2 regions of the Marinobacter sp. MBR-99 genome follow, and region 1 is predicted to be linked to the other one. Evidence: predicted binding sites of a transcription regulator. Region 1 holds the regulator's gene; the other holds the start of a gene.
The links. The regulator FliA, encoded in region 1, starts transcription of late flagellar genes. The targets are predictions, from matches to a motif close to CTAAAGTTTNNNNNNNNNNNGCCGNTAA.

Region 1 (3,589 bases):
GTCGCCGTCTGACCCGGCGTCATTGGCAGAGGTGTTTTCCGGTGCGGCCGCCGGCTGTTGCTCCGCACCTTTTTCATCGGCCAGGGCATCCAGCAGTTGCTCAAACTCTTCGTCGGTAATATCACCGGAATCATTGCCGGCACCCACGGCAGGTTCGGGTTCTGGCGTTGGCGTTGCCGGCGCTGCCGTGTCGCCTTCCGGCTTGGCAAGTTCATCCAGCGCGGCGATCAATTCGTCCGGAGCCGGCGTCGGCTCTTCACGGTTACGAACCTGATCAAACATGGCGTTGACGTGGTCCAGGGCTTCCAGCACCACGTCCATCAATTCGGAGGTAACCTTGCGCTTGTGGTTGCGAAGGATATCGAACACATTTTCCGCAGAGTGACAGCAGTTGACCAGCGCTTCGAGCTGCAGGAACCCGGCACCGCCCTTGACCGTGTGGAAACCACGGAAGATGGCGTTGAGCAGGTTGCTGTCATCCGGATGCTGTTCAAGATCTACCAGCTGCTCGGACAGCTTTTCGAGAATCTCGCCGGCCTCAACCAGGAAGTCCTGCAGGATCTCTTCGTCGGCATCAAACGCCATGCGTCACCCTCTATAATCGTTCAGAAACCGAGACTGGATAACAGGTCATCAACGTCGTCCTGCCCCGAAACTACATCATCACGCTCCTCAGCCTTGATCTGAGGCCCTACCCCTTTTTCGGCCGATTCTTCTTTTTCTTCAATCTGGTGCACGGTGCCGGTGAGCTGGTCCACGTGGCTGGCCATCACCACCAGGCCAAGCAGGTTCTCTTCGACTTCTTTCACAAGGGCCGTGACTTTCTGGATAACCTGCCCGGTAAGATCCTGGAAGTCCTGGGCCAGAAGGATTTCAGACAGATTGCTGTACAGGGTATCGGAATCTGTGGCCAGGCCCGCAAAGAAGCGATCAATGCGGCCGTACAGTTCCCGGAATTCTGCCGGCTCCATTTCCCGACGGCGCAACCGCTGCCATTCGTCTCGCAGGGCGGTCGCTTCGTCGCGCATGGTGTGCGCCACCGGCATGCTTTCTTCGACCAGGTCCATGGTGCGATTGGCCGCCTGGCTGGTCATCTGGACAACGTAGGCCAGCCGATCCGAGGCATCGGACATCTTGGACAAGGCTTCTTTCTGCTCGGCACTGCGGGCGTCTATCTGAAAATTCCGGATAGCCTCGTGCAGGCTCCGGGTCAACCGCCCCACTTCCCGATAGAGGCTCTGGTCGCGAACTTCACTTAGCTCGTTGATCACCGACATTGCCCGGGCGTAGTTACCGGAACTGATACATTCGGCCAACTCCGAACTCTGCTGCTGGAGCTTTTCGGTTACCTCCGGGTCGAGGCCCTGATGGTTCTCGTTCTTGTCAGTCATGACAGCCATCCGACCTCTGGTTACTGGATTCGCTCGAAGATCTTCTCAATCTTTTCCTTGAGAACGGCAGCGGTAAAGGGTTTGACGACGTACCCGTTAACGCCGGCCTGGGCCGCCGCCACAATCTGGTCACGCTTGGCCTCCGCAGTTACCATCAGCACCGGCAGGTTCTTCAGGTTCTCGTCTGCCCGCACCGCCTTGAGCAGATCAAAACCCGACATGCCTGGCATGTTCCAGTCGGTCACCAGGAAGTCGTACTTGCCGCTCCTGAGCATGGGCAAGGCAGTGTTGCCATCGTCCGCTTCATCCGTATTGGTGAAGCCAAGATCGCGCAGCAGATTCTTGATGATTCGCCGCATTGTGGAAAAGTCATCCACAATGAGAATTTTCATGTTTTTGTCCAATGGGACCTCCAGTCAGTAACACCCGGATTTCATTAAGCCTTTTGAAAGTCTAGCAGGCCGCTGCTTTAACCGCTTATTGTGTGTTGTTTGGCCGCGTTGTAAAGCGCCGGTTACCAAAATCTACACAGTTACGCGCCGCGCGGTCAGCGCCGGCCCGGTTTATTCTGGCTCGTCTTCCCGCCAATCGGACAACCGTCCCCTGAGACGAAGGGCCGCCTGGCTATGAATCTGGCTGACCCGGCTCTCGCTGACGCCAAGCACCGCGCCAATTTCCTTCAGGTTGAGCTCTTCCTGGTAGTAGAGGCTCAACACCAGCTTTTCTCGCTCAGGAAGCTCCTCAATTGCCTCTGCCAGGCTTTTCTGGAATGCATTTGATGCAATGCCATCCAGGGGATTATCGCTGGCCTCTGTTTCTTCTATCGGCAGCTCCCCGGATTCATTGAGCTCATCAAGGCTAAAAAGTCGGCCACTGTTGGCGTCTGCCAGGGAGGCATGATATTCCGACAGGTCAATGCCCAGCTCTTCGGCAACATCAACATCCTGGGCCTCGCGCCCGGTGCGGTCTTCAACCGTCTTGATGGCTGCCGCGATACGGCGGGCATTACGGTGAACGGAGCGGGGAACCCAGTCGCCCTTGCGGATTTCATCCACCATGGCACCGCGGATACGAATACCTGCGTAGGTTTCAAAGGTGGCACCCTTGCCGGTGGAATAGCGTTGCGCAGCTTCCAGCAGGCCGATCATGCCCGCCTGCATAAGATCTTCAAGCTGAACCGAGGCCGGCAAACGGGCCATCAAGTGTAGGGCGATTTTCTTGACCAGCGGCGCATGCTCCTCAATCAGCTGAGAGGGGCCTTTTGCGCCAGCCTGATGGTAGATTCCCAGGTTTTTCGCCAATGTCATGTATCCGATTTTCTTGTAGGACTGGATTCAGATCAGACTTCGACGAGCCGCTCCACGAAAAACTCCAGATGCCCTCTTGGCGATGATGGCAGCGGCCAGCTGTCCACTTTCTCTGCCAGGGCACGGATCGCCAGCGACGCCTTGGCCCGTGGATAGGCATCCAGAACGGCCCGCTGCCGCTGAACGGCTTTTTTGACGGCTTCGTCGTAAGGCACGATACCTACATATTGTAGTGCTACATCAAGGAAACGCTCGGTGACACGGGTCAGTTTTTCATACAGATGCCGACCTTCCTGCTCATTTCGCACCTGATTCGCCAGAATACGGAAACGGTTGGTACCGTAGTCGCGATTCATCAGCTTGATCAGGGCATAGGCGTCGGTAATCGAGGTAGGCTCATCGCACACCACCAGCAGCAATTCCTGGGAGGCCCGCAGGAAACTGACGACGGACTCGGAAATACCGGCTGCGGTGTCAACAATCAGCACATCAATCTGGTCACCCAGCTCGCTGAAGGCGTTGATCAGCCCCGCATGTTCCATCGGGCTCAACTGGGTCATACGCTGGGTGCCGGACGATGCGGGAACAATCTTGATACCACCCGGGCCGTTGACCAGAACGTCCTTGAGGTCGCACTCGCCACTGAGCACATCCTGCAGATTGCGATTGGCGGTAATGCCCAACAGCACGTCGATATTGGCAAGGCCAAGGTCTGCATCCAGCAACACCACCCGCCGGCCTTTCTGGGCCAGCGCGATACCGAGGTTGACGGACACATTACTCTTGCCGACACCGCCCTTGCCGCCGGTAACCGCAATCACCTGAACCGGATGTGGTCTGCTCATACTGTTATCAGTCTCTTACTGCGTTCTTGTGTGGGCACAAACGGCA
Region 2 (3,589 bases), on a different contig from region 1:
GTTCGACCGGAAGAAATTACCCGTGACCAGCTGTTAACGGTGCACCCCGAGACTTACCTTCAACAGCTAGATATGATGCAGCCTACCCGGGGCCGGGTGTTTACCGATCCGGACACCGCCATGATGCCGGATACCCTGCGCGCCGCCCGACTGGCCGCCGGCGGCAATATCCAGGCGGTCGATATGGTAATGAGTAGTCAGGTGACCAACGCGTTTGTCTGCGCCCGCCCACCCGGGCACCATGCCGAGCGCTCCAAATCCATGGGGTTCTGCTTCTATAACAACGTGGCACTGGCAGCCATGCGCGCCCTCACCTTCCACCACCTGGAACGGGTTGCGATCGTTGATTTCGATGTGCATCAGGGCAACGGCACCGTGGACATCGTTAGCGGAGACGAACGCATCCTGATGTGCTCCAGCTTCCAGCACCCTTTCTATCCACACTCCCATGTGCATCGCCAGGCGGACAACATTATCAATGCGCCGATCGAGGCCAACTGCTCGGCTCTGGACTACCGTAAAGCGGTGGAAGCAGCGTGGCTTAAGAAATTGCAGGATTTCCGCCCGCAGCTGGTACTGATTTCCGCCGGTTTTGACGGCCATAAACTCGACCCGATGGCAGAACTGAATCTGGAAGTGGACGACTATCGCTGGTTGACGGAAATGCTGATCAGCGTGGCCCATGACCACGCCAATGACCGCATTGTATCAACCCTGGAAGGGGGCTATCACCTGAGAGCCCTGGCGGAGAGCGTGACCGCCCATCTCGACTTGCTCAGCACGGTTTACTGACAGCAACCTTACCCAATATCAACCCGAGAAATCCATGCCCGGGCCGTTCGCCTGCTGTAACTCGGGGCGCTCTCCCTGACGCTGCAGGCGGATGGTGGTGCGGCGATTATCCGCATGCCGCCGTGACACAGGAAACTGGTCACCATGAGCCCGAACGATCAAAAGGTCATCATTGATCCCCCTGGATCTCAGGTAGTCTGCCACCACATTCGCCCGCTCCTCCGACAGCGCCCGGTTATCGATCCGGCTGCCAACGCTGTCTGAATGGCCGTCCACAAAAACCCGCTCGACCGTGGAATCTGCCATCACGTAGGTGACGATATTATCCAGCAGTCGCCTGTCAGCCTCGGACAGGCTGGTGCTGCCGCTGGCAAACGGAACCCGTGACCGGCGAATCTGGTCGTAATTCACCGGCAACAGGCTGGAGACGCATTCCCGGTATCCCGAATAGGGGCCGGAGAAATTGATATTGGAGATCTGAACCCGTACCGGACGATCATCGTAGCGAGCTGCACGGGTGACCGTTGGTTGCATTCCCTGCAACAAACCCTGTGTCATCAGCGTTGCCTCGCGACTGCTGACCGTAACCGCTCGGGGCTGGTCAGACACGGTCACCGCCCCGATGGCACGCGGCGCCACTCCCGGGCGCCAGGCAGGCGCTTCCACCACTAACTCTCCGCGGCCGGGGCGCATCAACGGAATCTCGGATTCCAGATAAAAACTCAGCGCCTCGCCGGCTCGATGACGGAAAACTGCCCTGCCGTATCCCGGCACCTCGTGCACCAGGGAACACTCAAATACGGATTCCGACAGATACCACTGGCTGTTCTCAATACCGGCACCATAGCTTGTCGCCCACACAGGCGCGGTTGCCACCGCAAACAAAGCCGACATACCTGCGGCTGCCAGCTTTTTATGAACCAAATGGCGAAGCGAAGAAGTCATTATGAGAGCGCCTCGGAAACCGGGTCTGTTTTCAACATGACTGTTTAACGGCGATCCGAATGATTACTTGAGCCGCAAAGTGACCGGATTAGCAAAAACATTCACATCCGCCTTCTGATATAATCCGCAAAATTTTTTGGCTGCTCTGCGGATACCACTATGACCACAACGCTCTCCATCACCCGACCCGATGACTGGCACCTGCACGTGCGCGACGGTGCTGTACTGAACAGCGTGGTGCCGGCCACGGCCGCCTGCTTTGGCCGGGCGATCATTATGCCCAACCTGGTGCCCCCGGTTACCGACGCCGCAGCGGCCATGGCTTACCGTGAACGTATCCTGGCGGCTGCCGGCGACACAGGCTTCGAGCCGCTGATGACACTGTACCTGACGGAAAGCATGACCCCCGAAACCATTCGGGAAGCCAAGGCCGCCGGCGTTGTCGCTGCCAAACTCTACCCCGCGGGCGCCACCACCAATTCCGAGTCCGGTGTTACCGATATCCGCAATATTTACCCGGTTCTTGAAGCCATGGCTGAGTGCGGCATGCTGCTTCTGGTTCACGGCGAAGTGACGGACGCCGACATTGATATCTTCGACCGGGAAAAAGTGTTTCTGGAACGGGTACTGAGCCCAACCATCGAGGCCTTCCCGACGCTGAAAGTGGTGCTTGAGCACATCACCACCGCAGACTCCGCCGAGTTTGTGCGGGCCCACACGGGCGGCAATCTGGCCGCGACCGTGACACCCCAGCACCTGATGTACAATCGCAATCACATGCTGGTGGGCGGCATCCGTCCTCACCTGTATTGCCTTCCCATCCTGAAACGGAACAGACATCAGCTGGCGCTGCGGGAGGCGGTAGCCAGTGGCGACCCGCGCTTCTTCCTGGGAACCGATTCCGCGCCCCACGCCCGCGACAGGAAAGAAGCAGCCTGTGGCTGTGCTGGCTGTTATTCTGCTTACGGAGCCATTGGCCTGTACGCCGATGTCTTCGAGGAACTGGGCATTCTCGATAAACTGGAAGCGTTTGCCAGTTTCAACGGAGCCGACTTTTACGGTCTGCCACGAAACACCTACACCATTACATTGGTACGTGAACCCTGGACCATGCCAGAACAGCTGCCACTGGCCGACGGTCACATCGTACCCCTGAAGGCTGGTGAAACCGTTCACTGGCGCATGGCGTAACTCACTATTCATTCATAACGCGAACATCGGAGTTCGAGTGTCAGAAGAAAACAAGCCGCCACATCCTATGTCCCAACGCTTCCGTGGCTTCCTGCCTGTGGTTGTCGATGTTGAAACCGCCGGTTTCAATCCGGAGCGGGACGCCCTGCTGGAAATTGCCGCCGTCATACTGACCATGGACGACGATGGCTTGCTGCGCCGGGGGGAAACCCACGTACAGCAGATTGACCCCTTCGAAGGCGCCAACCTGGAGCAGTCTGCCCTGGACTTCACCGGCATCGACCCCTGGAACCCGGAACGTGAAGCGGTTCCTGAGCGGGAAGGCTTGAGCGAAATCTTCTCCCCGATCCGAAAAGCGGTGAAAGCCCACGACTGCAAGCGCGCGGTACTGGTCGGCCACAACGCTACCTTTGATCACAATTTTGTGTTTGCGGCAGCATTGCGGGCCGACATCAAACGGAACCCGTTCCACCCGTTCTCAACCTTTGATACAGCGACTCTGGCCGGGCTTGCCTATGGCCACACGGTGCTGGCTCAGGCTTGTAAACTGGCAGGTATCCCGTTCAGCAACAAGGAAGCCCACTCCGCAGCCTACGATGCAGAAAAAACGGCCGACCTGTTTTGCGGCATTGTGAACCGCTGGAAGGAGCTGGGCGGTTTT

Region 2: the regulator FliA is predicted to act here: its motif matches at 1,782-1,809, upstream of ABIE59_RS15035 (flagellar protein MotY).

Annotation. Positions count from the first base shown of each region.
Region 1 is NZ_JBEPPY010000002.1:98,312-101,900, forward strand. It holds gene ABIE59_RS02245 (chemotaxis protein CheA) at 1-585, opposite strand, end outside; gene ABIE59_RS02250 (protein phosphatase CheZ) at 606-1,391, opposite strand; gene cheY (chemotaxis response regulator CheY) at 1,412-1,795, opposite strand; gene ABIE59_RS02260 (RNA polymerase sigma factor FliA) at 1,955-2,698, opposite strand; gene ABIE59_RS02265 (MinD/ParA family protein) at 2,731-3,543, opposite strand.
Region 2 is NZ_JBEPPY010000018.1:30,360-33,948, forward strand. It holds gene ABIE59_RS15030 (histone deacetylase family protein) at 1-792, shown strand, start outside; gene ABIE59_RS15035 (flagellar protein MotY) at 811-1,737, opposite strand; gene pyrC (dihydroorotase) at 1,897-2,928, shown strand; gene rnt (ribonuclease T) at 2,966-3,589, shown strand, end outside.